Regions from separate parts of the Pseudomonas asplenii genome, predicted to be linked through region 1. Evidence: predicted binding sites of a transcription regulator. Region 1 holds the regulator's gene; the other holds the start of a gene.
What was found. Region 1 encodes LexA, which represses DNA repair genes until DNA is damaged. Its sites were predicted from a motif close to CTGTNTNNNNANACAG; they were not measured.
Positions count from the first base shown of each region.

Region 2: a site for LexA is predicted at 3,217-3,232, ahead of recN (DNA repair protein RecN). Genes of this name have one in related genera too.

Region 1 is NZ_LT629777.1:3,679,678-3,694,985, forward strand. It holds gene topA (type I DNA topoisomerase) at 1-1,494, shown strand, start outside; gene BLU37_RS16920 (DUF6586 family protein) at 1,697-2,218, shown strand; gene BLU37_RS16925 (hypothetical protein) at 2,404-2,637, shown strand; gene sulA (SOS-induced cell division inhibitor SulA) at 2,772-3,236, opposite strand; gene lexA (transcriptional repressor LexA) at 3,247-3,855, opposite strand; gene BLU37_RS16940 (TetR/AcrR family transcriptional regulator) at 4,108-4,815, shown strand; gene nagZ (beta-N-acetylhexosaminidase) at 4,997-5,995, shown strand; gene BLU37_RS16950 (DEAD/DEAH box helicase) at 6,053-8,731, opposite strand; gene BLU37_RS16955 (CsiV family protein) at 8,763-9,329, opposite strand; gene mfd (transcription-repair coupling factor) at 9,342-12,791, opposite strand; gene BLU37_RS16965 (glyceraldehyde-3-phosphate dehydrogenase) at 13,143-14,606, shown strand; gene tcuC (MFS transporter) at 14,783-15,308, opposite strand, start outside.
Region 2 is NZ_LT629777.1:2,453,933-2,469,240, forward strand. It holds gene BLU37_RS11175 (RnfH family protein) at 1-216, shown strand, start outside; gene BLU37_RS11180 (outer membrane protein assembly factor BamE) at 384-911, opposite strand; gene fur (ferric iron uptake transcriptional regulator) at 1,010-1,414, shown strand; gene recN (DNA repair protein RecN) at 1,520-3,193, opposite strand; gene grpE (nucleotide exchange factor GrpE) at 3,431-3,997, shown strand; gene dnaK (molecular chaperone DnaK) at 4,098-6,014, shown strand; gene dnaJ (molecular chaperone DnaJ) at 6,165-7,289, shown strand; gene dapB (4-hydroxy-tetrahydrodipicolinate reductase) at 7,300-8,106, shown strand; gene carA (glutamine-hydrolyzing carbamoyl-phosphate synthase small subunit) at 8,438-9,574, shown strand; gene carB (carbamoyl-phosphate synthase large subunit) at 9,679-12,900, shown strand; gene greA (transcription elongation factor GreA) at 12,903-13,379, shown strand; gene BLU37_RS11230 (MFS transporter) at 13,408-13,812, shown strand; gene BLU37_RS11235 (YhbY family RNA-binding protein) at 13,825-14,133, opposite strand; gene rlmE (23S rRNA (uridine(2552)-2'-O)-methyltransferase RlmE) at 14,239-14,868, shown strand; gene ftsH (ATP-dependent zinc metalloprotease FtsH) at 15,070-15,308, shown strand, end outside.

The DNA.
Region 1 (15,308 bases):
CCTTCGGACGTCAATGCCGACCCGAGCAAGCTGTCGGGCATGGAGCGCGATGCCGAGCGGCTTTACGAGCTGATCTGGCGCCAGTTCGTGGCCTGCCAGATGCTGCCGGCGCAATACCTGTCGACCACCGTCAGCGTTGCCGCTGGGGACTTCGAGCTGCGTGCCAAGGGCCGTATCCTCAAGTTCGACGGTTACACCCGGGTACTGCCACAACTGAGCAAGCCGGGCGACGACGATGTCCTGCCCGACATGGCCCAGGGCGAAGTGTTGAAGCTGATCACCCTCGATCCGAGCCAGCACTTCACCAAGCCGCCGGCGCGTTACTCCGAAGCCAGCCTGGTCAAGGAAATGGAAAAACGCGGTATCGGTCGCCCGTCGACCTATGCGGCGATCATTTCGACCATCCAGGACCGTGGTTACGTGGCCTTGCACAACCGTCGCTTCTACTCCGAGAAGATGGGCGACATCGTCACCGAGCGCCTGGCCGAAAGCTTCGCGAACCTGATGGACTACGGTTTTACCGCGGGCATGGAGGAAAACCTCGATGACGTGGCCCAGGGCGAACGTGACTGGAAGAACGTGCTCGACGAGTTCTATGGCGACTTCAAGAAGAAGCTCGAAGTGGCCGAGAGTGCGGAACACGGCATGCGTGCCAACCAGCCGGTGATGACCGATATCCCGTGCCAGACCTGTGGTCGGCCGATGCAGATTCGTACCGCTTCGACCGGTGTGTTCCTCGGTTGCTCGGGCTACAGCCTGCCGCCGAAAGAGCGTTGCAAGGCGACCGTGAACCTGGTCCCGGGTGACGAGATCGCTGCGGATGACGAGGGTGAGTCCGAATCCCTGGTGCTGCGCGGCAAGCATCGCTGCCCGATCTGCAGCACGGCAATGGATGCGTATCTGCTGGATGAGAAGCGCAAGCTGCACATCTGTGGCAACAACCCCGATTGTGCTGGCTACGAGATCGAAGAGGGCAACTACCGGATCAAGGGCTATGAAGGCCCGAGCCTGGAGTGTGACAAGTGCGGTAGCGAGATGCAGCTCAAGACTGGCCGTTTCGGCAAGTTCTTCGGCTGCACCAACCCGACCTGCAAGAACACGCGCAAGCTGCTCAGAAGCGGTGATGCGGCCCCGCCGAAAATGGATCCGGTGAAGATGCCGGAGCTCAAGTGCGAAAAGGTCGACGACACCTACATCCTGCGTGATGGCGCGTCCGGCCTGTTCCTGGCGGCGAGCCAGTTCCCGAAAAACCGCGAGACCCGTGCGCCGCTGGTACTCGAGATCGTTCCGCACAAGGCAGAAATCGATCCGAAGTATCACTTCCTCTGTGAAGCACCACAGAAGGACCCGGACGGTCGTCCGGCGGTCATCCGCTACAGCCGCAAGACCAAGGAGCAGTACGTGCAGACCGAGGTCGAGGGCAAGCCGACCGGCTGGAAGGCGTTCTACGACAGTGGCAAGTGGAAGGTGGAAGACAAGCGTCAGGGCGCCTGATTCGGTTGCCCCTTGGGCTCTGGTCTTCTCGGGTCCAGGGCCTGATGCAAGCCCAGGACTTGATGCAGGTGCCTGGTGATGCAAATCCCTGTAGGAGCAGGGCTTGCCCGCGAAGCTTTTGGCGTCCTTGAGGACCCATTCGCGGGCAAGCCCTGCTCCTGCAAGGGGGTTGCGTGTGGTCTCTTTTTGGGAGTGCGCCTTCATGGCCAACGAACTCTATACCCGTACCAACCAGAAGATCTTCTATGCTGGCCTGGCCCTGGAAGCCCTTGGCAAGGCCGAAGAGAGCCGGGCGATGAACGCGCTGGCGCTGACTCAGGCCGAGCGTGAAGCCGCGGTCTTTCATCTCTATGGCGCCTTGCTCGGGCTGTGCCATGAAATCGCCGGTTTCTACCGTCTGCCCCAGGCCAGCGCCCCGCGTGCGGAGCTGTTGCTGACCCGGGAGGTGCTGGAAGCCATCGCCATTCCGGAAATGGCCGAACTGGTGGAGCTGGCACACAGCCCGCAAACCTGGCTGGCCCGGCTGATCTCTGCGCACAGCGCGTTGTATCTGCCGCCCCAGGCGCCAAGAAAGCCCAAGGGCGATGTCTTGCAGCCATTGATCGAGGCGGTCAGCCTGGATGCAGAGGCCGCTCCGGAACTGGGGCGTGAAGAGCTGGAAAGCTGGCGGCAGAACCTCAAGGCGTTGGCGATCCGCTTTCGTGACGGACTCAGCGAATGTTGAGCGCTTTCGAGGGACGGTAGGTTCCGCCTGTCAGTTGTTCATCAAGCCGTAACGAAAGCTGTTGAGAACTTGAGCGGGTAGCCATGAATGACTGGTATGATACTAGAGGCCCGTACGCTGAATTCGCCTGTTCAAATTCGAATTGACCGTACAGGCCACTAGCCTTTCGTGGAGAACAGACTCTTATGCCTACGTCCTTTCTAGAAATTGTCGAGCTGCCGGACGGCCGTATCGAGCTGCGCCGAGCCGAGGACGAAGGTTCTCTGGTCACCCTGAATTTCTCTGAGGATGCCAAGGCGTTCCTGCAGGGCCAGCACGTCGAGGTGGCCAAGGCCATGTTGAGCGTGGGTGTGCAGATGGCAGGACGTTTGGTGGAAGGCGAAATCGACAAAGAAGACGGTCCGCGGGTTCTTCACTGATAGACGTGCCTGATTCCGGTGCGGTTGCGTGATGAAACGTTGGTCCTGATCGGCTTCTCTGTCCTGGAGAAGCCTCGTGAGTCTGTGCAAAGAGCCTGTTTGGCGTGCCTCTCGACTCTTCTTTAGCCCAAGCTTCAACCCAAACGAATGTTCAGGCTCTGTGCTTCGCCTTTGCGAGCGGCGTTGATCAGTTGCTGGCGAGCGCTGCTGCCCAGCGGATTCAACCAGCTGACTACCGTATGGCTACGTCCCAGGCGCAAGGCCTCGCAGGCCAATTGCTGAGCATTTTGGGCGCTGCTCGGTTGCAGTAGCAGGATCCGCTCGCGGTTCAGGCCGGCCTCGCGCAACCAGCTCTGGGTGACGCTGGCGGGCGGGGCGATCAGGGTCAACCAGCGGGCATCCTGATCCTGGCTCAGTTCACGCAGAATGGGGGCCAGCAGGCTCAGGCAATTCCCGCCACGCAACGATAATTCGCTGAACACCTCGGGCTGTGGGCTCCAGGGGGCCTCAATCACTTCCTTGAGGACAGGAGCCAGTGGCTGCGCCAGGAAGGCTTCGAACAAGGACAACTGTGCATGTTGCGGAGTCTGGAATTGCATGATGCCTCCTTCAGCGGCGAATGACGCCGACGCTCAAGCCTTCGATGACGAAATCCTGCTCTTTCAAATTGACTTCGATAGGGGCGAACTCGGGGTTCTCCGCCAGTAGCCAGACTTTGCTGCCTTCGCGCTTGAAACGTTTGACGGTGACTTCCTCGCCGATGCGTGCCACCACGATCTGGCCATTGCGCGCTTCGCGACAGGTGTGCACGGCCAGTAGATCGCCGTCGAAAATACCGACGTCCTTCATGCTCATGCCGTGAACGCGTAGCAGGTAGTCGGCGCGAGGGTGGAAGAAGGTCGGGTTGATGTTGCAGGATTCCTCGACATGCTGCTCGGCGAGGATGGGGGCGCCAGCGGCGACCCGGCCAATGATCGGCAGGGTGGATTCGTCGGCCTTGGCTTCGAAGCCGGGGATGCGAATGCCGCGCGAGGCGCCAGGCGTCATTTCGATCGCCCCCTTGCGTGCCAGGGCCTTGAGGTGTTCCTCGGCCGCGTTCGGGGACTTGAAGCCCAGCTCCAGGGCGATTTCCGCACGGGTGGGCGGATAGCCGTTGTCATCCAGGCAGCGTTTGATAAAAGCCAGAATCTCAGCTTGGCGGGGCGTCAGTTTTAGCATATCGATGGGCTCTGTCTTTTTATACAGTGACTGGAATTATATACAGTACGAGGCGCTTGGCAATCCTCCTTTTCAAGGTGCCCGCCGGACGGTTGCGGGAGGCGGTATCGATAGGCGCCATGAGCGGTGGACAACAGGTCGCGGGTTCTATGATTTAATACCTGACTGGCTGGCCGGGAATGGACCGGCAGACTTGACATTCCGTGGCCTGAAACGTATGTTTCAAACAAGTGTTTGTCAGACGGAATAGCCATGGCCCAGTCGGAAACCGTTGAACGTATTCTCGATGCTGCCGAGCAATTGTTCGCGGAAAAAGGTTTTGCCGAGACCTCGTTGCGATTGATCACCAGCAAGGCGGGGGTCAACCTCGCGGCGGTGAATTATCATTTCGGCTCGAAAAAAGCCCTGATCCAGGCGGTGTTCTCGCGTTTCCTCGGACCGTTCTGCGCCAGCCTTGATCGCGAACTGGAGCGGCGCCAGGCCAGGCCGGAGGTCAAGCCGAGCCTGGAAGAACTGCTGGAAATCCTCGTCGAACAGGCCTTGGTGGTACAGCCGCGCAGCGGCAACGACCTGTCGATCTTCATGCGTCTGCTCGGCCTGGCCTTCAGCCAGAGCCAGGGTCACCTGCGGCGTTACCTGGAAGACATGTACGGCAAGGTGTTCCGTCGCTACATGCTGCTGGTCAATGACGCTGCCCCGCGTATCCCGCCGATCGAGCTGTTCTGGCGCGTGCACTTCATGCTCGGTGCGGCGGCGTTCAGCATGTCCGGGATCAAGGCGTTGCGGGCGATTGCCGAGACCGACTTTGGCGTCAACACCTCGATCGAAACCGTGATGCGCCTGATGGTGCCGTTCCTCGCCGCCGGCATGCGTGCCGACAGCGGTGTGACCGACGAGACCATGGCCGCCGCGCAACTGCGCCCACGCAACAAATCGGCGGCGCCTGTCGTCAAGGCGTAACGCATTCGGGTGGGCGCGCAGGCCTTGATCCGCTAAGCTTGCCGCCCATGCCCGATGCCTTTGCGTTTCACTCTTTCCTTTTTTCTGTTCGTCTGCCGGATGCGCTCCACGGCAGCGCGTGTGTGCGCCTGGCGGTTTTTCCGACGACTCTTTTTTCCAAGGACTCCTTATGACTACTGCCCTGCAAGGCTCCCTGATGGTCGATATCGCCGGCACCTGGCTGACGGCTGAAGATCGCCAATTGTTGCGCCAGCCGCAAGTGGGCGGATTGATCATCTTTGCGCGCAATATCGAGAGTCCGCGCCAGGTTCGCGAACTGAGCGCGTCGATTCGCGCGATTCGTCCCGATCTGTTGCTGGCGGTCGACCAGGAAGGGGGCCGGGTACAGCGGCTGCGCCAAGGTTTCGTGCGGTTGCCGGCGATGCGGGCGATTGCCGACAACCCGAATGCCGAGTATCTGGCCGAACAGTGCGGCTGGCTGATGGCGACGGAAGTTCTGGCGGTTGGGCTCGACCTGAGTTTTGCCCCGGTGCTCGACCTCGATTATCAGCGCAGCGCGGTGGTCGGCAGTCGTTCCTTCGAGGGCGATCCCGAGCGCGCGGCCTTGCTGGCCGGGGCGTTCATTCGCGGCATGCAGGCGGCTGGCATGGCGGCTACCGGCAAGCATTTCCCAGGCCATGGTTGGGCCGAGGCGGATTCCCATGTGGCGATCCCTGTCGATGAGCGCAGCCTGGAAACCATTCGAGCCCATGACCTGGTGCCGTTCGCCCGGCTGAGCCAACAGTTGGCTGCGGTGATGCCGGCCCATGTGATTTATCCACAGGTCGATGCGCAACCTGCCGGCTTCTCGCGGCGCTGGTTGCAGGAGATTCTGCGGGGCGAGCTGCAGTTTGACGGGGTGATTTTCAGTGATGACCTGTCCATGGCCGGTGCCCATGTGGTTGGGGATGCCGCCAGCCGTATCGAGGCGGCGTTGTCGGCCGGTTGCGACATGGGGCTGGTGTGCAATGATCGTGCTGCGGCGGAGCTGGCCCTGAGTGCGGCGCAGCGGCTCAAGGTGACGCCGTCGCCGCGGATTGCGCGGATGCGCGGGCAGGGTTTTGCGCGGACCGATTATCGCCAGGAGCCGCGTTGGCTGGAGGCGCTGGGGGCGCTGCGGGACGCTCAGCTCATCGATTGAGTTGTGGTGCGGTTGAGGGTCTATTCGCGGGCTTGCCCGCGAAGCTTTCAGGGACGCTCAGCGCCCGGCTTTCTTGTCCGGCAGCGGCGCGAACAGCGCTTCGATGTCCTCGTTCTGTAACTGCCAATCTCCGGCCTGGCGCCCGTCGAGCACGCCGGCGGCCAGGTCGGATTTCTCCTGTTGCAGGTGCTGGATCTTTTCCTCGACCGTGCCTCGGGCAATCATCTTGTAGACGAATACCGGCTTTTCCTGGCCGATCCGGTAGGCTCGGTCCGTTGCCTGGTTTTCCGCCGCCGGGTTCCACCACGGGTCGTAGTGGATCACCGTGTCGGCTTCTGTCAGGTTCAGGCCGACCCCGCCGGCCTTGAGGCTGATGAGGAAGATCGGCAGCTTGCCGCTCTGGAAGTCTTTCACGGGCGTGCGTCGATCGCGGGTCTGGCCGGTCAGCAAGCCATAGGCGACATGGCGCTTTTGCAGTTCTGCCTCGATCAGCGACAGCATCGAGGTGAATTGCGAGAACAGCAGGATGCGCCGACCCTCGGCGAACAGTTCCTCAAGCATGTCCATCAGGCTGTCGAGCTTGCCGGAGGCGCTGCCGCGGGTTGGCAGGGTGGCGCCATTGACCAGGCGCAGGTCGCAGCAGACCTGGCGCAGTTTGAGCAGCGCCTCGAGAATGATGATCTGGCTGCGGGCCACGCCCTTGCGGGTGATTTCGTCGCGGACCTTCTTGTCCATGGCCAGGCGCATGGTCTCGTAGACGTCACGCTGCGCCTCGTTGAGTTCGACCCAGTGGATGATTTCGGTCTTGGGCGGCAGTTCGGTGGCCACCTGTTCCTTGGTCCGGCGCAGCAGGAAGGGTTTGATGCGACCGTTCAGATGCTGCAGGCGGACTTCGCTGGCGTGTTTCTCGATGGGCACGCGGTAGTCGCGGTTGAAGCTCTTGGCATCGCCCAGCCAGCCCGGCAGCAGGAAGTGGAACAGCGACCAGAGTTCGCCCAGGTGATTTTCCAGCGGCGTTCCGCTCAGGCACAGGCGCTGGCGTGCATCGAGTTCGCGGGTCGCCTGGGCGGCCTTGCTGCCGGGGTTCTTGATGTATTGCGCTTCATCGAGCACCAGCACGTGCAGCGGCTGGGCCTTGAACTTTTCGATGTCCTTGGGCAGCAGGGCGTAGGTGGTGAGGAGCAAATCGTAGTCGCCCAGTTGCTCGAAATGCTTTTTGCGCGCCGTGCCATACAGCGCCACGACCTTGAGCTGCGGGGTGAAATGCGCGGCTTCGTCGAGCCAGTTGGGGATCAGGCTGGTGGGCATCACCACCATGCACGGGCGGTCCAGGCGTCCGGCGTTTTTTTCGCTGAGGATGTGCGCCAGGGTTTGCAGGGTCTTGCCCAGGCCCATGTCGTCGGCGAGGATGCCACCGACCTCCAGCTGCCGCAGTGATTGCATCCAGCTCAGGCCCTCCTGCTGATAGGGCCGCAACGTGGCGTTCAGACCAGCGGGAGGGCTGGCACTGTATTCGCGGATATCGCGCAACCGTTGCGCCAGGCTGCGGATCTGTGCACCGCCTTCCCACCGCAGCGGCAGCCCGTCGAGGGGATTGAGCCGGGTGGCGTCGGCCTTGCTCAGGCGCAGCGTGGTGCTGCCGGGTTCTTCCAGGTAGAACTCGCCGAGGGTGGTCAGTACCGGCTTGAGCCGTCCATAGGGCAGCGCGACCTGGAGTGGGCCGTGGCTGCCGCTGGGCGAGGCGGGGATGTTCACCAGGATCAGTTCGTCGTCGCGGCGCCGGGCCAGTCGCTCGGGGTTGAGCAGTTCGGTATGCGAACGCATCAGGTTGAGCAGGATCGGCAGCAGGCTCAGGCGCTCGCCATTGACGATGATGCCCAGCTCAAGGTCGAACCAGTCGCGCTCGGGGGCTTCATCGACGGTGGCGTACCAGTCGTCGACGGTGCTCAGGTCGAAGCCGAAATCCTCGTCGATCTGCAGTTCCCAGCCCAGCTCGCGCAGGCTCGGCAGTTCGTTGAGGGTGAAGTTCAGCCAGGCGCTGTCGTTGACCATCTCGTACAGTTCGCCGGCGCTTTCCGGCAGGGCCTTGCTTTGCCGGGTGGCGATTTTGAAGCCGAGCCGGCGCAGGTGTTCGCGACAGGCCTTTTCCGCTTCGGTCTGGCGCTTGATGCGCAGGCTCTGGTGCTCCTGGCGCTGGATGATATCGGCGTTTTTCTGGCCGCTGACGTATTCACCCAAGTAGTTGAAGGACAGCGCCGCACGGTGCTGGATATAGCGTTGCATGCGTCCGTTGCGGGGTTCGAAGGCGCTGAACTCGACACTCGCCAGCCACAGTCTTGGTACCGGAGTGACGTCGTCGAGCCGTTGCTGGGGCGGCGGTGGCGGTCGCGAGTTGAGCACCGCCTGGAGCTTTTCGAGCAGTGCGGCGTCCTTCTCGGCGGCCGGGTAGGCGAGGGTTTCCTCGACTTTCAGCAGTACCGCAGCGGTGTGTTTGCAGTTGTGGCGGACCGGGCAGGTGCAAGCGGCATCGACGATCAGCAGGGTGCCCTTGGCTGACTCGCGAAGATGGATGGTCTGGCGGTAGACATTCCCGCCAGAGCCCTCGCAACTGGCGGTAATGGTGCTGTCGCCGGCTTCGACGATCCGCACCCGGTTCTCGATCGCATAGCGTCGACCGCGTTCCAGACTCTGTTCCTTGAAGCGGCTGACCCATGAGGGTGCAAGCGGCTTCGTCATGACGGGCGTCAGGGACGAGGGCATTGCGTTTTCACTGGTCCAGGTTCTGCGACGGGGCTTCGCGTTTCGAGGCGTTCAGCGAGGTCACCTTGAGCAACAGGGCGAGATGGCCGCTGTCGAGGAAGTTGAGCTGGCCGTTCTTGGTCTGGCTGGTCTGATTCAGGCGTTCGCTGTCATTGACCACGCCGTTGCCATCGAAGCGGTTGACCCAGAACTGTGCCTGCACTTCTGTGAAGCGCTTGAGGGTCAGGCTCAAGGTGCCCTCCACCGGGAACTGGCCGAACTGCTCATTGCCTGCAGTGATCGAGACGATGCTCGGTTGGTCGCTGAGATTCTGTTGCCAGGCTTTGTGCAGCAGCACCTCGTAGTTGCCGCTGGCCTCGAGCTTGGCAACCATGTCGTTCAGGCTGGGCGTGCGCTCGTCTGCGGCGGTAACCGCTTTCGCGCCCTTGGCCCAGTCTTCCGGAGCCGGCTGGCTCTGGAAGGGTTGTTCGAGGTTCTGTCGCACCAGGATCATTTCGACCTGGTACGGCTCATCGGCAAAGGCGGTCGGAGCAAGCAGGGCCAACAACACGGCCAGCGATGGGATCAGGCGCATACGGCGTCCTTATCAGGCAGATTTCGGGGTGAGGCGCTCCAATAGCGCCTCCAGTGTATTAAAGCGTTCTTCCGCGCGTTCCATCGGCACCATGAACTTGAACAACGTGGCACCTTCGAATTTATAGCGGTTGGGTTGCCCCTGGATCAGCTTGATCAGCACCAGCGGATCGACCGGCGTGTCTGCGGTGAACTCGATGCGTCCACCCTGCGGGCCGCCATCGATCTTCTTGATCCCCAATTGCTCGGCCTGCAGCTTGAGCAGCGTCAGGCGTACCAGGTTCTTGGTCGGCTCGGGCAGCAGGCCGAAGCGGTCGATCATTTCCACCTGCAGATCCTTGAGACCCTCTTCATCGGTCGCCGAAGCGATGCGTTTATAGAGGATGAGGCGCGCGTGCACATCCGGCAGGTAGTCTTCGGGAATCAGTGCCGGCAGACGCAGGTTGATTTCCGGCCCGCCACCGAGCGGCTGGTCGAGGTTCGGCTGTTCGCCCTTGCGGATGGCCTTGACCGCGCGTTCGAGCATTTCCATGTACAGCGTGAAGCCCACGGCCTGGATCTGCCCGCTCTGGCCGTCGCCCAGCAGTTCGCCGGCACCGCGGATTTCCAGGTCGTTGGTGGCGAGGACGAAGCCGGCGCCCAGGTCCTGGGTGTTGGCGATCGCTTCCAGGCGCTTTTCCGCGTCTGCGGTGATCTGCTGGCGACCCGGCGTCAACAGATAGGCATAGGCCTGGTGGTGACTGCGTCCGACCCGGCCGCGCAACTGGTGCAACTGGGCCAGGCCGAACTTGTCGGCGCGTTCGATGATGATGGTATTGGCGCTCGGTACGTCGATGCCCGTCTCGATGATGGTCGAGGCGATCAGCACGTTGAAGCGCTTGTGGTAGAAGTCGCTCATCACCTGTTCGAGTTCGCGCTCGCGCATCTGCCCGTGGCCGATACCGATACGTGCTTCCGGCACCAGTTCGGCGAGGTCGGCGGCGCACTTCTCGATGGTTTTCACGTCGTTGTGCAGGTAATAGACCTGGCCGCCACGCAGCAGCTCACGCAGCAGCGCTTCCTTGACCGTGCTCTTGTTCTGCTCCATGACGAAGGTGCGGACCGACAGCCGGCGTGCCGGCGGGGTGGCGATGATCGACAGATCGCGCATGCCCGACACGGCCATGTTCAGCGTGCGCGGAATCGGCGTGGCGGTCAGGGTGAGGATGTCGACTTCACTGCGCAGGGCCTTGAGCTGTTCTTTCTGGCGCACACCGAAGCGGTGTTCCTCGTCGATGATCACCAGGCCCAGGTTCTTGATCTTCACGTCGTCCTGCAGCAGCTTGTGGGTGCCGATGACGATATCGATCTTGCCTTCGGCGAGGTCGGCCACGGCGGCGCTGACTTCCTTGGCGGACTTGAAGCGGCTCATCACCTCGACAGTCACCGGCCAGTCGGCGAAACGGTCGCGGAAGCTGTTGTAGTGCTGCTGGGCGAGCAGGGTCGTGGGGACCAGGATCGCCACTTGCCGACCGCCGTGCACCGCGATGAAGGCGGCGCGCATGGCCACTTCGGTCTTGCCGAAACCGACGTCGCCGCAAACCAGGCGGTCCATCGGTTTGGCCGCGAGCATGTCGGCGCGCACGGCCTCGATGGCGGTCTGCTGGTCCGGGGTTTCCTCGAAGGCGAAGCCGGCACTGAAGGTGGCGTAGTCGGCTTTCGGGTCGTTGAACGCATAACCCTCGCGGGCGGCGCGCCGGGCATAGATGTCGAGCAACTCGGCGGCAACGTCGCGGACCTGTTCGGCGGCCTTGCGCTTGGCCTTCTGCCAGGTTTCCGAACCCAGTCGGTGCAACGGCGCGAGGGCATCATCGCTGCCGGTGTAGCGGGCGATCAGGTGCAGGTTGGCCACCGGCACGTAGAGTTTGGCGCCCTCGGCATATTCGAGGGTGAGGAACTCGGCGGCCTGGTTTTCGATTTCCAGGGTCGCCAGGCCCAGGTAGCGCCCGACGCCGTGATCGATGTGGACCACCGGCGCGCCTTCGCGCAGTTCGGTGAGGTTCTTGATCACCGCGTCGTTGTTGGCGTCGGCACGTTTTTCCCGGCGCCGGCGCTGCATCACGCGCTGACCGAACAGCGGGCTTTCGGCGATCAGCGCCAGTGCCGGGTCGTCGAGGACCAGGCCGTCGTCCAGCGGCGCGATGGTGATCGCCAGGCGTTCCTTGCCGGCGGCGAACTCCGGCCAGCTGTCGACGGTCTTCGGGCGCAGCTTGAGACGTTCGAGCAACTCCAGCAGGACTTCCCGGCGACCGGCCGATTCGGCGGTGAACAGCACGCGCCCTGGGAACTGGTCGAGGAACCCGGAAAGCGCCGCGAGTGGCTGGTTGGCCTTGGCCTCGATCGCCAGGTTCGGCAGTTCGCGGGCGGCGAAGCGTTCGCGGCCGACGCCGGTTTCGACATCCTGTTGGCTGGCGATGATCCGGGGCCAGCTTTTCAGGCGGGCGAAGCACTCTTCCACCGGCAGAAACAGCTCGGCTGGCGGCAGCAGTGGCCGGGTCGGGTCGATGCGACGTTCTTCGTAGCGATTGCGCACGTCGTTCCAGAAGTTTTCCGCAGCCTGTTCGATACCCGGCAGCGAGAACACCTGGGTGTCCTGGGGCAGATAGTCGAACAGCGTCGAGGTCTCCTCGAAGAACAGCGGCAGGTAGTACTCGATACCGGCGGGCGTAATTCCGCTGTTGAGGTCCTGGAAGATCGAGCAGCGCCGGAAGTCGACGTCGAAACGCTCGCGAAAACGCGCCTTGAAGCGGATCAGCGCTTCTTTCTGCAGCGGAAATTCCTTGGCCGGCAACAGGCGCACCGAGTCGACCTTGTCGATGGAGCGCTGGTTTTCCGGGTCGAAGGTGCGCAGCGTCTCGATCTCGTCATCGAACAGGTCGATGCGATACGGCAGCTTGCTGCCCATCGGGAACAGGTCGACCAGGGCACCGCGCACGGCGAATTCACCGTGTTCGTACACCGTATCGACGCAGCGATAGCCGGCTGCTTCCAGGCGGGTACGCATCTGCTCCACGTCGAGTTTCTGGCCGACATCCAGCACCAGGCTGCTGCCGAGCAGGAATTGGGTGGGCGCCAGGCGGTGCAGGGCGGTAGTGATCGGCACCACCAGCACACCATGTTCCAGTTCCGGCAGCCGATAGAGGCTGGCGATGCGCTGGGAGATGATGTCCTGGTGCGGCGAGAACAGATCGTAGGGCAGGGTTTCCCAGTCCGGGAAATGCAGCACCGGCAAATCGGGGGCGAAGAAACTCAGCTCCTGTTCCAGCCGTTCGGCACTCTGGCTGTCGGCGGTCAGTAGCAGGGTGAAGCGCCTGGCGGCGCTGGCAGCCTCGGCAATGGCCAGGCTCAGGGCGGCACCGGGCAGGTTGCCCCAGTGTTGTTTGCCTGTTGCAGCAGGCAGTAGCGGTAGGCGCAGAACGGGCACGGAAGGTTGAGCTCCAGCGTTGCGACGAAAGTCGTCAAGTGTAACGGTCCGGAGTGCCACCTGTCAGTTGCAGACTGTCTCTATTGCAGGAAGAGGTAAATGTGGTGGCTATGACAAGAAATAGCGGTTTTTTCGGGATTATGTAGTGCTCAAGTGTACGGGTGTTTCGGAGGGTTACGGACAACTGATGGAGTTTGCACCAAAATAAGGCGCCCTGGAGCCCGCGTATTTACTGGTCTGCGTCGAGGTATGGATTTTTCAGGGGCGATTTTGTGTGATGAAGGATGACAGTCGCGCATTGCTCGCAGCGCGACTCGGCTGCATAATGTAGCCCCTTTTTTAAGCCCCTACATGTGGAAGGTTCCCGTGACTCAGAAGCCCGACCAGTGTCTTGGTGAGTGGATTGATCGTGAAGCACTTGCAGAAGCGATGATTCCACTGATCGGTCAGCTCTACCGCAATAACAATGTGGTGAGCTCGATCTACGGCCGCAGCCTGATCAACCAGTCTGTCATCGCGATTCTCAAGGCGCACCGCTTTGCTCGCCATCGTCAGAGCGATGATGCCGAACTGTCCGTCCACGAGACTTTCCCGCTGCTCAAGGCGATGAGCGAGCTCAAACTGGGTGCCGCTTCGGTGGATCTGGGCAAGCTGGCCGTGAAGTTCAAGCAGCAAGGCAACGGCCGTACTGCCGAGCAGTTCGTGCGCGAAGAGCTGGCTGATGTTGTAGGTCAGCAGAACGCCACTGCTCGCAAGGGTACCGATGTGGTGCTGTACGGCTTCGGTCGTATCGGTCGCCTGTTGGCCCGTATCCTGATCGAGAAGACCGGTGGTGGCGACGGCCTGCGTCTGCGCGCCATCGTCGTGCGCAAGGGTGCCACCAACGACCTGACCAAGCGCGCCAGCCTGCTGCGTCGTGACTCGGTGCATGGTTCGTTCAATGGCACCATCACCATCGACGAAGAAAACAACACCATCACCGCCAACGGTAACCTGATCCAGGTGATCTACGCGAAGAACCCGACCGAGGTGGACTACACCCAGTACGGTATCAAGGACGCCCTGCTGGTGGACAACACCGGTGTCTGGCGTGATGCCGAAGGCCTGGGCCAGCACCTGGCCTGCCCGGGTATCGACCGCGTGGTCCTGACCGCGCCGGGCAAGGGCAAGCTGAAGAACATCGTGCACGGTATCAACCATGGCGAGATCACGTCCGAGGACAAGATCGTTTCGGCGGCGTCCTGCACCACCAACGCCATCGTTCCTGTGCTGAAGGCGGTCAACGACAAGTTCGGTATCATCAACGGTCACGTTGAAACCGTTCACTCGTACACCAACGACCAGAACCTGATCGATAACTTCCACAAGGGCGATCGCCGTGGCCGCAGCGCCGCGCTGAACATGGTCATCACCGAAACCGGTGCTGCCACCGCTGCTGCCAAGGCATTGCCTGAGCTGGCCGGCAAGCTGACCGGTAACGCGATCCGCGTTCCAACGCCGAACGTGTCGATGGCGATCCTGAACCTGAACCTGGGCACCGCCAGCACCCGTGAAGAGATGAACGAGTACCTGCGCTACATGGCGCTGCACTCGGATCTGCACAAGCAGATCGACTTCGTCAATTCGCAGGAAGTGGTTTCAACCGACTTCGTCGGTTCGCGCCACGCCGGTGTGGTTGATGCCGAGGCGACCATCTGCAACGACAACCGTGTTGTTCTGTACGTCTGGTACGACAACGAATTCGGTTACAGCTGCCAGGTAGTGCGCGTGATGGAAGACATGGCCGGGGTCAACCCGCCAGCGTTCCCGCGCTAAGCGACTGGAAATGAAAACGCCCCGACTTGTCGGGGCGTTTTTTTTGTGCCTTGCAGTGGCTTTGCGGGTGGCTCTGTTCGCGGGCAAGCCCTGCTCCTACAAGGTGAGGGCGTCGCACACCGGTACCTCATGCGCAGCCAACCTGCAGGAGCAGGGCTTGCCTGCGAAGCTTTACCTCAGGCCGCAGCCTGCGCCGTGCGCAGTTCATGCTTGTTGCCATGGAACAACACCAGGGTGGCAATCAGCCCCAGCACCGCCGCGCCAGTGAGCCAGATGCCCGGTGCCGCCTTGTTGTCCAGCACATGGATCAGGTAGGTGCAGACCGCCGGAGTGAAACCACCGAACGTTGCGGTTGCCAGGCTGTAGGCCAGGGAGAAACCGGTGGTGCGCACCTCGACCGGCATGATTTCGGTGAGCGCCACCACCATCGCACCGTTATACGAGCCGTAAAGGAACGACAGCCACAGTTCGGCGATCAGCAGGTGGCTGAAGCTCGGGTCGGCGACCAGCCAGGACAGTACCGGATAGGCGGTGAGGATGGCCAGAATGGTCGCAGCCAGCAGCAGTGGCTTGCGGCCGATCTTGTCGGAAACGGCACCCATCACTGGCAGCCAGAAGAAGTTCGACAGGCCGATGCAGACGGTCACCAGCAGCGCATCGAAGTCCGACAGGTGCAGTTCGGCCTTGCCGAAGGTCGGGGTA
Region 2 (15,308 bases), 1.2 Mb from region 1:
GCGGTTGGATTGTCGGGGATGGCAGAGCAGTTTCCCGAGGCTGATCTGTCGGCTTGCCCGTTGGGGGTTTTCGGCAAGGTGGTCAATGATCCTGAGGTCAGGGTTGTGGCTGAAGGGGATCGGATCGAGATTTATCGACCGTTGCTGGCGGACCCGAAAGAGGTGAGGCGGTTGCGGGCACAGAAAGCGGCCCAGGCTCGTCTGCAGAACCCATAGTGCTTGTGGGGGAGGCTTGCTGGTGATGGGGCCGTGAGTCTCGCGTTGCTTGTTCGGTTGTCATCGCCAGCAAGCCGGCTCCCACAAAAAATGTTGTGCGCTTGGCTGTGGCAAATTTACAGGCAACAAAAAGCCCGGCATGCCGGGCTTTTTGTTGTGTGGCGATATTACTGCGGCGAGGTGTCCAGTGGTTCTGGTGTCGGAACCGGCACGGCTTTGACGCCATCGACGTCTTTCTGGATCTGGTCGAGCAGCGAGCCTGGTTTGGCTGGCTTGTCTGCCTTGGGTTTTTCAGCATTCTGGGCAGGCGCATCGACGGTGGTGCCGCTGTCCTTGCCGAGGATGGCTTCGTCACGACTCACGCCAGGCATGAAATCGCCGGCCAGACTCATGAGTTTGTCATCATTACTGAAAATCAGGCTGACACGTTCCTGTTGGCGTTCACCGCCACCGGGTTGCAGGCTGTACAAATAATCCCAGCGATTGGCGTGGAACGTGTCGGTCAACAGAGGGTTGCCCATGATAAACCGTACTTGCCGCCGGGTCATTCCGGGACGTAACTGGTCTATCATGTCCTGCGTGACGACATTGCCCTGCTGGATGTCGATTTTGTAAACCCCGGGGAATGAACAACCGGCGAGTGCGAGCAGTCCCACTAAGGTGAAACTGGTTAGCAAGAGCTTGGTGTTTTGCATCGGTGGGCGACTTCCACTATCTTGGCTGGGACAACGTAAACCCCGATCATACCCGCATTAAGAGAAGCTGCGAAGCAGCATCCGCGAGAAAGCTGACCATGGTTGAAAATAGCGAACTACGCAAAGCTGGCTTAAAAGTGACTCTGCCACGGGTCAAGATTCTACAGATGCTCGATTCTGCCGAGCAGCGTCACATGAGCGCCGAGGATGTCTACAAGGCGTTGATGGAGGCTGGCGAGGATGTCGGTCTGGCGACGGTTTACCGTGTATTGACCCAATTCGAAGCGGCCGGGCTGGTAGTCCGTCACAACTTCGATGGGGGGCATGCGGTATTCGAGCTGGCGGACGGCGGCCACCACGACCATATGGTCAACGTGGATTCCGGTGAGGTCATCGAGTTCATCAACCCGGAAATCGAGAAGCTCCAACACGCTATCGCCGAGCAGCATGGCTATGAGCTGGTGGATCACAACCTGGTGCTGTACGTACGCAAGAAGAGGTAATTCTGGCGTACGGATTCAGGTCCGGTGAAACGATCGAAGGCGACCGCAGGGTCGCCTTCGTTTTTTTGTTACATGAAATGTTCTGGTTCGGATTCGGGTTGTCGCTCAGCTTTTGGCGGTCACCACCATCTTCTTCGCGTGAGCCAGGGATTCCTTGGTGAGGTCGATGCCGCCGAGCATGCGGGCAACCTCTTCGACCCGTTCGGTCTTGCCCAGCTTGGACACTGCCGTATGCGTTGCATCGCTACCGCGCACCTTGTGTACGAACAGGTGGTGATGGCCCTGGGCGGCAACTTGCGGCAGGTGGGTAACGGTCAGTACCTGTCCGCGGTCGCCGAGGCGTCGCAGCAGTTGGCCGACGATTTCTGCGGTCGGGCCGCCGATACCGACGTCCACTTCGTCGAAGACCAGGGTCGGGATGCGTGAGGTCTGCGCGGTGATCACCTGGATGGCCAGGCTGATACGTGACAGCTCACCGCCCGAGGCGACCTTTGCCAGGGCTTTCAGTGGTTGGCCCGGGTTGGCGCTGACCAGCAGTTCGACCTGCTCCAGCCCATAAGGCAGCGGTTCGTCACTGGCATTGGCGTGCAGTTCGATGTTGAAGCGACCGCCGGGCATCCCCAGCCGCTGGATTTCCTGTTCGACCGCGCTGGCCAGGCCGGTGGCGGCCTGTCGGCGCAGCTCGCTGAGTTCCTGGGCGCGTTCCTGATAGTGTCGGGCATAGGCGGCCAGTTCTTCGCCAAGGCGCTCGACGGCTTCGTCGTTGGCGTTCATGGTTTCGATCTCGTCCAGCAGTTTCTGCTGCAGGGTCGCCACTTCGGTCGGCTGGATACGATGCTTGCGGGCCAGGGTGTAGATCGCATCCAGGCGCTCTTCGAGTTGCTGCAGGCGACCCTGATCGGCATCGAAGTGATCGACGAAACGGTTCAGTTCGCCAACCGCTTCTTCTACTTGGATCTGCGCGCTGGCCAGCAGGTTGGCGGCTTCGCCCAGTGCACCGGAGCCGTTGCTGACGCTGGTCAGGCGATTCAGGCAGGTGGTGAGAGCATTGAGTACGTTGCCCGAATCGCTTTCACTGCATTGCTCGACCACTTGCCGGCAAACGCCGAGCAGGGTTTCGGCGTTGGTCAGGTTCTTGTGTTCCTGCTCCAGATCCTCCAGTTCGTTTTCACCGAGGGAGAGGTTTTCCAGTTCTTCCAACTGGTAGCTGAGCAGCTGGTGGCGGGCGCGTTGTTCGTCGCTGGAGTTGGACAGGCGTTCAAGCTCCTGGCGGGTCTGGCGCCAGCGCTGGGCGGCGAGCTGTACCTGGCGGGCGAGGTCGGTCGCGCCGGCGTACTCGTCGAGCAGACGGCGGTGGGTGTCGGTCTTGAGCAGGGACTGGTGTTCGTGCTGGCTGTGAATGTCGATCAGCAGTTCGCCGAGGGCCTTGAGGTCGCCAAGGGGGCAGGGCGAGCCATTGATATAGCCACGCGAGCGTCCTTCGGCGGTGATGACCCGGCGCAGGATGCAGGGGCCTTCGTTGTCCAGGTCGCGTTCGACGAGCCAGTGGCGCGCTTCCGGGATGTCCTGCAGGTCGAAGGTGGCCAGGATGTCGGCCTTGTCCGCCCCGGGGCGCACCACACCGCTGTCGGCACGATCACCCAGGGTCAGGCCGAGAGCATCGAGCATGATCGACTTGCCGGCACCGGTTTCGCCGGTGATGACGCTCATCCCGCGATCCAGTTCCAGATCGAGGTGCTCGACGATTGCGTAATTGTGTACGGACAGGTGCACCAGCATGAAGGCCGCTCCCAGGGTTGGATATGGTTATTTATACAGTGGTTTCGGTTTGCCTGACAATGCCTGGCCTTAGTTCGATTCGCTTGAATGTCCGGTTTTTTTAGCGCGATCGGCGATGTATCTGTCCTTCGATCGGCGTGGCTGCATTTCTCGCCACTTGAACCTGGAAAATGCGGCCCCATATACGGGGGCAGAAGCGTGAGCCACGCTCGCGGACGATATTGAAAGGAGGTTTTTATGGCTGACGAACAGAATCTGGATGCGCAAAATCAAGAAGCCACTCAGGCTGCCGACGCTTCGAGCGATGACTTGGCAAGCCGCGTGCAGGCACTCGAAGAGCAACTGTCCGCCGCACAGGATCAGAGCTTGCGCGTAGCTGCCGACCTGCAGAACGTTCGCCGCCGTGCCGAGCAGGATGTCGAGAAGGCGCACAAGTTCGCGCTGGAAAAATTTGCCGGTGACCTGCTGCCGATCCTCGACAGTCTGGAGCGCGGTCTGGAACTGTCCAACCCGGATGACGAGAGCATCCGTCCGATGCGCGAAGGTATCGAGCTGACCCTGAAGATGTTCCAGGACACCTTCAAGCGTCACCAGTTGGAAGCCATCGATCCCCATGGCGAACCCTTCAATGCTTCGCTGCACCAGGCAATGGCCATGCAGGAAAGCGCCGACGTCGAGCCCAACAGCGTATTGAAGGTGTTCCAGAAGGGTTACCAGCTCAACGGTCGTCTGCTGCGCCCGGCCATGGTCGTGGTGAGCAAGGCGGTTGCACCGGTTTCGCCGACTATCGACGAGCAGGCTTGAAATCGGTCGTAGCGACCCCATCTATAAGTCAAGCGTTTAAGTGCTACCACAGTTGGCCATAACCACTGCGGCAAAAAAATCCAAGTTTCGGGAGAGTGAAATGGGCAAAATCATCGGTATCGACCTGGGGACTACCAACTCCTGCGTCTCCATTCTGGAAAACGGCAACGTCAAGGTGATCGAGAACGCCGAAGGCGCTCGGACCACGCCGTCGATCATTGCATACGCCAACGATGGCGAAATCCTGGTCGGTCAGTCGGCCAAGCGTCAGGCAGTGACCAATCCGCACAACACCCTGTACGCGGTAAAGCGTCTGATCGGTCGCAAGTTCGACGAAGAAGTCGTACAGAAAGACATCAAGATGGTTCCGTACAAGATCGCCAAGGCTGATAACGGTGATGCCTGGGTCGAAGTGAACGGCCAGAAGATGGCACCGCCACAGATTTCGGCTGAAATCCTGAAGAAGATGAAGAAGACCGCCGAAGATTACCTCGGCGAGTCCGTGACCGAGGCGGTGATCACCGTTCCGGCCTACTTCAACGACAGCCAGCGTCAGGCCACCAAGGACGCCGGTCGTATCGCCGGTCTGGACGTCAAGCGCATCATCAACGAACCGACCGCAGCTGCTCTGGCTTACGGTATGGACAAGGCCAAGGGCGACCACACCGTCATCGTGTATGACCTGGGTGGCGGTACCTTTGACGTTTCCGTGATCGAGATCGCTGAAGTCGATGGTGAGCACCAGTTTGAAGTGTTGGCCACCAACGGCGACACCTTCCTCGGTGGTGAAGACTTCGACATCCGTCTGATCGACTACCTCGTCGACGAATTCAAGAAAGAAAGCGGCATGAACCTCAAGGGTGACCCGCTGGCAATGCAGCGCCTGAAAGAGGCGGCTGAAAAGGCCAAGATCGAGCTGTCGTCCGCGCAGTCGACCGACGTCAATCTGCCTTACATCACTGCCGATGCGAGCGGTCCGAAGCACCTGAATGTGAAGATCTCCCGCGCCAAGCTGGAGTCGCTGGTGGAAGACCTGGTTCAGCGCACCATCGAGCCTTGCCGTATTGCTCTGAAGGACGCCGGTATCGACGTCGGTTCGATCAACGACGTGATCCTGGTCGGCGGTCAGACCCGTATGCCACTGGTGCAGAAGCTGGTGACCGAATTCTTCGGCAAGGAAGCTCGCAAGGACGTCAACCCTGACGAAGCTGTCGCCATGGGCGCGGCTATCCAGGGCGCGGTACTGGCCGGTGACGTGAAGGACGTTCTGCTGCTGGACGTCAGCCCGCTGACCCTGGGTATCGAAACCATGGGTGGCGTGATGACCGCGCTGATCGAGAAGAACACCACTATTCCGACCAAGAAGTCGCAAGTGTTCTCGACTGCCGACGACAACCAGGGCGCCGTGACCATCCACGTCCTGCAGGGTGAGCGCAAGCAAGCCGCGCAGAACAAGTCGCTGGGCAAGTTCGACCTGTCCGAGATCCCGCCAGCGCCACGTGGCGTGCCGCAGATCGAAGTGACCTTCGACATCGACGCCAACGGCATCCTGCACGTTGGTGCGAAGGACAAGGCCACTGGCAAAGAGCAGAAGATCACCATCAAGGCCAACTCGGGTCTGTCGGATGAAGAAATCCAGCAAATGGTTCGCGATGCCGAACTGAATGCCGAGGAAGACCGCAAGTTCGAAGAGCTGGCTGCCGCGCGCAACCAGGGCGACGCACTGGTGCACTCGACTCGTAAAATGGTGGCCGACGCTGGCGACAAAGTGACCGCGGAAGAGAAAACCGCGATCGAGGCGGCCGTGGTTGCCCTGGAAGCCGCCGTGAAGGGCGACGACAAGGCTGCCATCGACGCCAAGGTCGAGGAGTTGTCCAAGGTGTCCGCGCCTGTGGCGCAGAAGATGTACGCCGAACAGGGTGCCAAGCCTGAAGCCGGTGCGCAGCCTGCCCAGGAAGAAGCGCACAAGGATGACGTCGTCGATGCCGAGTTCGAAGAAGTCAAAGACCACAAGTAATTCTGCTTGTTGGTCGGCCGGTTGACTGCATTTAAGCGGTGACTGGTAGGATGTCGCCGCGCGGGAGCTTGCTCCCGCGTTGGCGTGTCTGGAGTACGCAAATTTTTACAGCATGCGACAACGCTCGGGTGCTGGCCTCAGGGGCAATTTATGGCAAAGCGTGACTATTACGAGGTATTGGGGGTCGAGCGTGGCTCCAGCGAGGCGGAGCTGAAAAAGGCTTATCGTCGTCTTGCGATGAAATATCACCCGGACCGCAATCCGGATGACAAGGCTGCGGAAGAGCAATTCAAGGAGGCCAACGAGGCCTATGAAGTGCTGTCCGACTCCAGCAAGCGTGCGGCATACGATCAGTATGGGCATGCCGGTGTCGATCCGAGCATGGGTGGCGGTGGTGCCGGCTTCGGCGGGCAGAACTTCTCCGATATCTTCGGCGACGTGTTCAGCGATTTCTTCGGTGGCGGTCGCGGCGGTTCCCGTGGCGGTGCTCAGCGCGGCAGTGACCTGCGCTACACCCTGGAACTGAACCTGGAAGAAGCGGTTCGCGGCACCACCGTGAATATCCGTGTTCCGACCCTGGTCAACTGCAAGCCGTGCGACGGTTCCGGCGCGAAGAAGGGTTCTTCGCCGGTGACCTGTCCGACCTGTGGTGGTATTGGTCAGGTGCGCATGCAGCAGGGTTTCTTCTCGGTGCAGCAGACCTGCCCGCGCTGTCATGGTCAGGGCAAGATCATTTCCGATCCGTGCGATTCCTGCAATGGTCAGGGTCGTGTGGAAGAGTACAAGACGCTGTCGGTCAAGGTGCCGTCGGGCGTCGATACCGGCGACCGCATTCGTCTGTCGGGCGAAGGCGAGGCGGGCACCCAGGGTGGCCCGACCGGCGACCTGTATGTGGTGATCAACGTACGTGAGCACGATATTTTCCAGCGCGACGGCAAGCACCTGTACTGCGAAGTACCGATCAGCTTCGTCGATGCCGCCCTCGGTGGTGAGCTGGAAGTGCCGACCCTTGATGGCCGGGTCAAGCTGAAAATTCCGGAAGGTACCCAGACCGGCAAGCAGTTCCGTCTGCGCGGCAAGGGTGTTGCTCCGGTGCGTGGCGGTGGTGCGGGTGATCTGATGTGCCGGGTGGCTGTCGAAACGCCGGTGAACCTGAGTCGTCGTCAGCGTGAGTTGCTGGAAGAGTTCCGTGCCTCGCTGGATGTCGACAGTTCCCACTCGCCCAAGGCCAGCGGTTGGTTCGAGGGTATGAAGCGCTTCTTCGGCGACCTGTAAGGAGCGTGGCATGCGACGTATAGCTGTGATGGGCGCCGCCGGGCGCATGGGCAAGATTCTGATCGAGGCGGTGCAGCAGCAGGTGCCGGTTGCCGGTCTGACGGCTGCCGTGGTTCGCCCGGGGAGTTCGCTGGTCGGTGCCGACGCCGGTGAGTTGGCTTCGCTGGGGCGGATCGGCGTGCCGTTGTCCGATGCATTGGACAAGGTGGCTGAAGAGTTCGACGTGTTGATCGACTTCACTCTGCCGGAAGTGATGCTGAAGAACCTGGCGTTCTGCCGCAAGGTTGGCAAGGCCATGGTGATCGGTACGACCGGTTTGAATGCCGAGCAGAAGCAGTTGCTGGTGGAGGCGGGCAAGGATATTCCGATTGTCTTCGCTGCCAACTTCAGTGTCGGTGTCAATCTGTCGCTGAAACTGCTTGAGTTGACCGCTCGGGTGCTGGGTGAGGATGCGGATATCGAGATCATCGAGGCGCATCACCGGCACAAGGTCGATTCGCCTTCGGGTACCGCCATGCGTATGGGCGAGGTGATTGCCGATACGCTGGAGCGTGATCTGCAGAAGGTTGCGGTCTATGGCCGTGAAGGGCATGTCGGTGCGCGGGCACGTGACACCATCGGCTTTGCCACCGTGCGCGGTGGTGACGTGGTGGGTGATCACACCGTCTTGTTCGCTACCGAGGGTGAGCGTCTGGAAATCACCCACAAGGCCTCGAGTCGCATGACCTTCGCCAAGGGTGCCGTACGTGCGGCGCTTTGGCTGGATGGCAAGGCGGCCGGCCTGTACGACATGCAGGATGTGCTTGACCTGCATTGAGGTAAGTGGCGCACCTGTTTCTGGTGCGCCTGCTCCTGCAGTCGTGATGCATGCAGTAGAATGTTGGCGCGTGCAGTAAGCACGTGAGTGCATTGCTTATTGTGTTGCATGCCTTTCAAACCGCTTCGCGACGTCCTGTCGCATTTCCTGGCCTTCAAGGCTCATTAGCGGTGGATTAAAAAAGCCTTTTTCTGTAAGCTACAGCTTTAGTGTGTCCACTAAAAGCGCGCAGAATAATTCAGTGAAAAAAGCGGGGTGACGTGTCCATACGTCACTCCGCTTTTTTACAACCTGCGATCGCCCTTTCAGGCTTTATTTACGGGAGGTCTTCTTGACTAAGCCAGCCATACTCGCCCTTGCTGATGGCAGCATTTTTCGCGGCGAAGCCATTGGAGCCGACGGCCAGACCGTTGGTGAGGTGGTGTTCAACACCGCAATGACCGGCTATCAGGAAATCCTTACCGATCCTTCCTATGCCCAACAGATCGTTACCCTGACTTACCCGCACATCGGCAATACCGGCACCACGCCGGAAGACGCCGAGTCCAACCGTGTGTGGTCGGCTGGCCTGGTCATCCGCGACTTGCCGCTGGTGGCGAGCAACTGGCGGAACACCCTGTCCCTGTCGGATTACCTGAAGGCCAACAACGTTGTTGCCATCGCCGGTATCGACACCCGTCGCCTGACCCGCATCCTGCGCGAAAAAGGCTCGCAGAACGGTTGCATCCTGGCCGGCGACAACATTACCGAGGAAGCGGCCATCGCCGCAGCGCGTGGTTTCCCTGGTCTGAAGGGCATGGACCTGGCGAAAGTCGTCAGCACCGAGAAATCCTACGAGTGGCGTTCGACGGTCTGGGACCTGAAAACCGACAGTCACGCGACCATCGATGCCGCTGATCTGCCTTACCATGTGGTCGCCTACGACTACGGGATCAAGTCGAACATCCTGCGCATGCTGGTCGAGCGCGGCTGCCGCGTCACCGTGCTGCCGGCCCAGGCGCCAGCGAGCGAAGCCCTGGCGCTCAAGCCGGACGGCGTGTTCCTGTCCAACGGCCCTGGCGATCCGGAGCCTTGCGACTACGCCATTCAGGCGATCAGGGAAGTCCTCGAGACCGAGATTCCGGTGTTCGGTATCTGCCTGGGTCACCAACTGCTGGCCCTGGCGTCCGGCGCCAAGACCATCAAGATGGGTCACGGCCACCACGGTGCCAACCACCCGGTACAGGATCTGGACTCCGGTGTCGTCATGATCACCAGCCAGAACCACGGTTTCGCCGTGGATGAAGCGACCCTGCCAGGCAACGTCCGGGCGATCCACAAGTCGCTGTTCGACGGTTCGCTGCAAGGCATCGAGCGCACCGACAAGAGCGCGTTCAGCTTCCAGGGCCACCCTGAGGCCAGCCCGGGCCCGAATGACGTGGCACCGCTGTTCGATCGCTTCATCAATGAGATGGCCAAGCGCCGTTGATTGCCTGAATGCCCAGGGCGGCCCCGCATGGCGGCGGCCCCCTGGCAACTTCAAGGATTGTTCAACGGCTTGCCGACTGACCCGCGGATTTGAGTGACAAACCCATGCCAAAACGTACAGACATTAAAAGCATCCTGATTCTTGGTGCTGGCCCGATCGTCATCGGCCAGGCCTGCGAATTCGACTACTCCGGCGCCCAGGCCTGTAAAGCCCTGCGCGAAGAGGGTTACCGCGTCATCCTGGTGAACTCCAACCCGGCGACCATCATGACTGACCCGGCCATGGCGGATGCGACCTACATCGAACCGATCAAATGGCGCACCGTCGCCAAGATCATCGAGAAGGAGCGTCCAGACGCCCTGCTGCCGACCATGGGTGGCCAGACTGCCCTGAACTGCGCCCTGGACCTGGAGCGCGAAGGCATCCTGGAAAAGTTCGGCGTAGAGATGATCGGTGCCAACGCCGACACCATCGACAAGGCCGAAGACCGCTCGCGTTTCGACAAGGCCATGAAGTCCATCGGCCTGGCGTGCCCGCGCTCGGGTATCGCCCACAGCATGGAAGAGGCCAATGCGGTTCTCGAGAAGCTCGGCTTCCCATGCATCATCCGTCCGTCCTTCACCATGGGCGGCACCGGCGGCGGCATCGCCTACAACCGTGAAGAGTTCGAAGAAATCTGTGCCCGTGGTCTGGACCTGTCGCCGACCAAGGAACTGCTGATCGACGAATCGCTGATCGGCTGGAAAGAATACGAAATGGAAGTTGTCCGCGACAAAAAGGACAACTGCATCATCGTCTGCTCCATCGAGAACTTCGACCCGATGGGCGTGCACACCGGTGACTCGATCACCGTTGCTCCGGCACAGACCCTGACCGACAAGGAATATCAGATCCTGCGTAACGCCTCCCTGGCGGTACTGCGCGAGATCGGCGTGGAAACCGGCGGTTCCAACGTGCAGTTCGGTATCTGCCCGGACACCGGCCGCATGGTCGTCATCGAGATGAACCCGCGGGTATCCCGTTCCTCGGCCCTGGCTTCGAAAGCCACCGGTTTCCCGATTGCCAAGGTCGCTGCCAAACTGGCCGTGGGTTACACCCTGGACGAGCTGTCGAACGACATCACTGGCGGCAAGACCCCGGCGTCCTTCGAACCGTCCATCGACTACGTTGTGACCAAGCTGCCACGCTTTGCCTTCGAGAAGTTCGGCCAGGCTGATGCGCGCCTGACCACTCAGATGAAGTCGGTGGGTGAAGTGATGGCTATCGGCCGGACCTTCCAGGAGTCCCTGCAGAAAGCCCTGCGCGGTCTGGAAGTGGGCGTTTGCGGTCTGGACGAGAAGGTCGACCTGAGCAACCCGGAAAGCATGGGCGTGCTCAAGCGCGAACTGACCGTGCCGGGCGCCGAGCGTATCTGGTACGTGGCGGACGCCTTCCGCGCCGGCCTGAGCGTCGAAGAAATCTTCGGCATGAACATGATCGACCCCTGGTTCCTGGTGCAGATCGAAGACCTGGTCAAGGAAGAAGAGCGCGTCAAGACCCTCGGTCTGTCCTCCATTGACCGCGACCTGATGTTCCGCCTCAAGCGCAAGGGTTTCTCCGACCAACGTCTGGCCAAGCTGCTGGGTGTGACCGAGAAGAACCTGCGTACCCATCGCCAGAAGCTGGAAGTGTTCCCGGTCTACAAGCGCGTCGATACTTGCGCGGCCGAGTTCGCCACCGACACCGCCTACCTGTACTCGACCTACGAGGAAGAGTGCGAGGCCAACCCGTCGACTCGCGACAAGATCATGATCCTGGGTGGCGGTCCGAACCGTATCGGCCAGGGCATCGAGTTCGACTACTGCTGCGTGCATGCGGCACTGGCACTGCGCGATGACGGCTACGAGACCATCATGGTCAACTGCAACCCGGAAACCGTCTCCACCGACTACGACACTTCCGATCGCCTGTACTTCGAGCCAGTGACCCTGGAAGACGTGCTGGAAATCGTCCGCGTCGAGAAGCCCAAGGGTGTGATCGTCCAGTACGGCGGCCAGACCCCGCTGAAACTGGCGCGTGCCCTGGAAGCGGCCGGCGTACCGATCATCGGTACCAGCCCTGACGCCATCGACCGTGCCGAAGACCGCGAGCGCTTCCAGCAGATGGTCGAGCGCCTGAACCTGCGTCAACCGCCGAACGCCACTGTGCGCAGCGAAGACGAAGCCGTGCGTGCGGCGGGCAAGATCGGTTACCCGCTGGTGGTGCGTCCGTCCTACGTGCTGGGCGGCCGGGCGATGGAAATCGTCTACAAGGAAGAAGAACTCAAGCGCTATCTGCGCGAAGCGGTCCAGGTGTCGAACGACAGTCCGGTGCTGCTGGATCACTTCCTCAACTGCGCCATCGAGATGGACGTGGATGCGGTCAGTGACGGCACCGACGTGGTGATCGGCGCGATCATGCAGCACATCGAGCAGGCGGGTGTTCACTCCGGTGACTCGGCGTGCTCGCTGCCACCGTACTCGCTGCCGGCGCACATCCAGGACGAGATGCGCGAGCAGGTCAAGAAAATGGCCCTGGAGCTGGGCGTTATCGGCCTGATGAACGTGCAGTTGGCTCTGCAGGGCGAAGACATCTACGTCATCGAAGTGAACCCGCGTGCTTCGCGTACCGTGCCGTTCGTGTCGAAGTGCATCGGTGTGTCCCTGGCCATGATCGCTGCCCGCGTGATGGCCGGTAAGACCCTGAAGGAACTGGGCTTCACCAAGGAAATCATTCCGAACTTCTACAGCGTGAAAGAGGCGGTGTTCCCATTCGCCAAATTCCCTGGCGTCGACCCGATCCTTGGCCCAGAGATGAAGTCCACGGGTGAAGTGATGGGTGTGGGCGACACCTTCGGTGAAGCCTTCGCCAAGGCGCAGATGGGTGCCAGCGAAGTCTTGCCGACTGGCGGTACAGCGTTCATCAGCGTGCGTGACGACGACAAGCCACTGGTTGCGGGCGTGGCCCGTGATCTGATCAACTTGGGCTTCGAAGTGGTTGCGACCGCCGGTACCGCCAAGCTGATCGAAGCGGCAGGCCTGAAAGTGCGCCGGGTCAACAAGGTGACCGAAGGTCGTCCGCACGTTGTCGACATGATCAAGAATGACGAAGTCACCCTGATCATCAACACGACCGAAGGTCGCCAGTCGATTGCCGACTCGTACTCCATTCGTCGTAATGCGCTGCAGCACAAGATCTACTGCACAACCACCATTGCTGCTGGCGAAGCTATTTGCGAAGCGCTCAAGTTCGGTCCCGAGAAGACCGTCCGTCGCTTGCAGGATCTACACGCAGGATTGAAGGCATGAGCATAACCAAGTACCCCATGACTGTTCAGGGTGCCAAGGCCCTGGAAGATGAGCACGCTCACCTGACCAAGGTCGTCCGTCCCAAGCTGAGCCAGGATATCGGCACGGCCCGTGAGTTGGGCGACCTGAAGGAAAACGCCGAATACCATGCTGCCCGCGAGCAGCAGGGTATGGTCGAGGCGCGGATCCGCGATATCGAAGGCCGTTTGCAGAACTCGGTGGTCATCGATGTCACGACCATCCCGCACACCGGCAAGGTGATTTTCGGCACCACGGTGGAGATCGCCAACGTCGAAACCGACGAAAGCGTGACCTATCACATCGTGGGTGAGGATGAGGCTGATATCAAACAGGGCAAGATTTCGGTGGGTTCGCCCATCGCTCGCGCCCTGATCGCCAAGGATGAAGGCGATGTCGTGACCGTCAAGACGCCTGGTGGCGTGATCGAGTACGAGATTGTCGCAGTCCGTCACATCTGAACGCAGGCGCCCGCTACGCGCGGGCGCCATGCTCTGGCAACTGGCCCAGATGCTCTGGGTCGGCGGCTTGTGGTTATTGCATGTGGGGCTGTTGCCAGTCCTCACGCAAATCGGCCTGGCACCGCTGCTGATCGAAGAGATCAGCGCTCAGCTAGGCGCCTTATTGGTGGGATTTGCAGCGATCTGCGTGATCGTGCAGGTCCTGGTGCTGCTGCTGTCCGAAGGTCGTACGAGCCTTTGGCGCGATACTCGCGGGCAGTTGCTGTTGATGGCGTTGTACGCGTGCGCGATGTATTTCGCGGTACGCTACTGGCAACCGCAAGCCTTGCGCTGGCAGTTGTTCAGTTACCTGGTGCTCGGCCTGTCGGGCCTGGTGCTGGTGCTGCAGTCCGTTCCGGGCGAGGATGGCAGGGCACGCGAAGCGTACCCTTGACCGGTGTCGTGATCACTTGAAGCGATGAACGTTCGACAGTTGCTTGTTGACGTCGAAGTTGCGGCGATAGATCAGCGCCATCTTGCCGATGACCTGTACCAGGTCTGCCTTGCCGGTCTTGCACAGCTGCGCGATGTGCGCCAGGCGCTGCTCGCGGTCGAGGATGTTGAGCTTGACCTTGATCAGTTCGTGATCGTTCAGTGCGCGCTCGAGTTCGGCTAGCACACCTTCAGTCAAACCGTTGTCAGCCACAGTCAATACTGGTTTCAGATGGTGGCCAATGGATTTGTACTGTTTCTTCTGCTCTTGAGTGAGCGGCATAATCTGACCCCTGCGTCTGATCTTGTAAAAAATGGCGGCTAGTTTACCCGAGCGAGTCCGGGACCGCCCAGTTAATCGCGATTCGACTATTTTTCGAGGTGGCCCGTGGCCCGTTCCAAGACCAGCCAAAACTGGCTGAAAGAGCATTTCAACGACCCATTCGTCAAAATGGCGCAAAAAGATGGGTACCGCTCCCGTGCCAGCTACAAGCTGCTGGAGATTCAGGAGAAGGACAAGCTGATCCGTCCCGGCATGACCGTGGTCGACCTGGGCGCGGCGCCCGGTGGTTGGTCGCAGGTGACCAGTCGTCTGATTGGTGGCAAGGGGCGTCTGATCGCTTCCGATATCCTGGATATGGACAGCATCCCGGATGTGACCTTCATCAAGGGTGACTTCACCGAGGACGCGGTACTGGCGCAGATCCTCGAGGCGCTCGGAAATTCAGAGGTAGACCTTGTGATTTCCGATATGGCCCCCAATATGAGTGGTACGCCCGCAGTCGATATGCCGCGCTCGATGTTCCTGTGCGAGCTGGCACTGGATCTGGCAGGTCGGGTGTTGCGTCCTGGCGGGGATTTCCTGATCAAGATTTTCCAGGGCGAAGGTTTCGACGAGTACCACAAGAATTTCCGCAAGCAGTTCGACAAGGTCCAGACACGCAAGCCGGTGTCATCCCGCGATCGCTCCCGTGAGCAGTATCTGCTGGGTCGCGGTTTCCGTGGGAGGACTGAGTAAAGCAAGGTTTTTGAAGGGGGCGATAGGAAATTCGCATTTCGCCTCGTGAACATAAGTGAATATTGTGTAGTCAATGTTTCACAAAGGGTTACAGACGGCGCCTGCGAAGCTGTAGGTAATGTAGTAAGTTATGCCGGTGAATATCATGCGAAGCGCGCACCACGAACGGAGCAAGCTTCAGAGGGTAGTTAATTGAACGATATGGCAAAGAATCTGATCCTGTGGTTGATCATCGCGGCTGTCCTGGTGACGGTGATGAACAACTTCTCCAGCCCTAACGAGCCGCAGACCCTCAACTATTCCGACTTCATCCAGCAAGTGAAGGATGGCAAGGTCGAGCGCGTGGTCGTGGACGGCCCTGTGATCACCGGCAAACGCAACGATGGCGACAGCTTCAAGACCATTCGTCCGGGGATCCCGGACAACGGCCTGATTGGCGA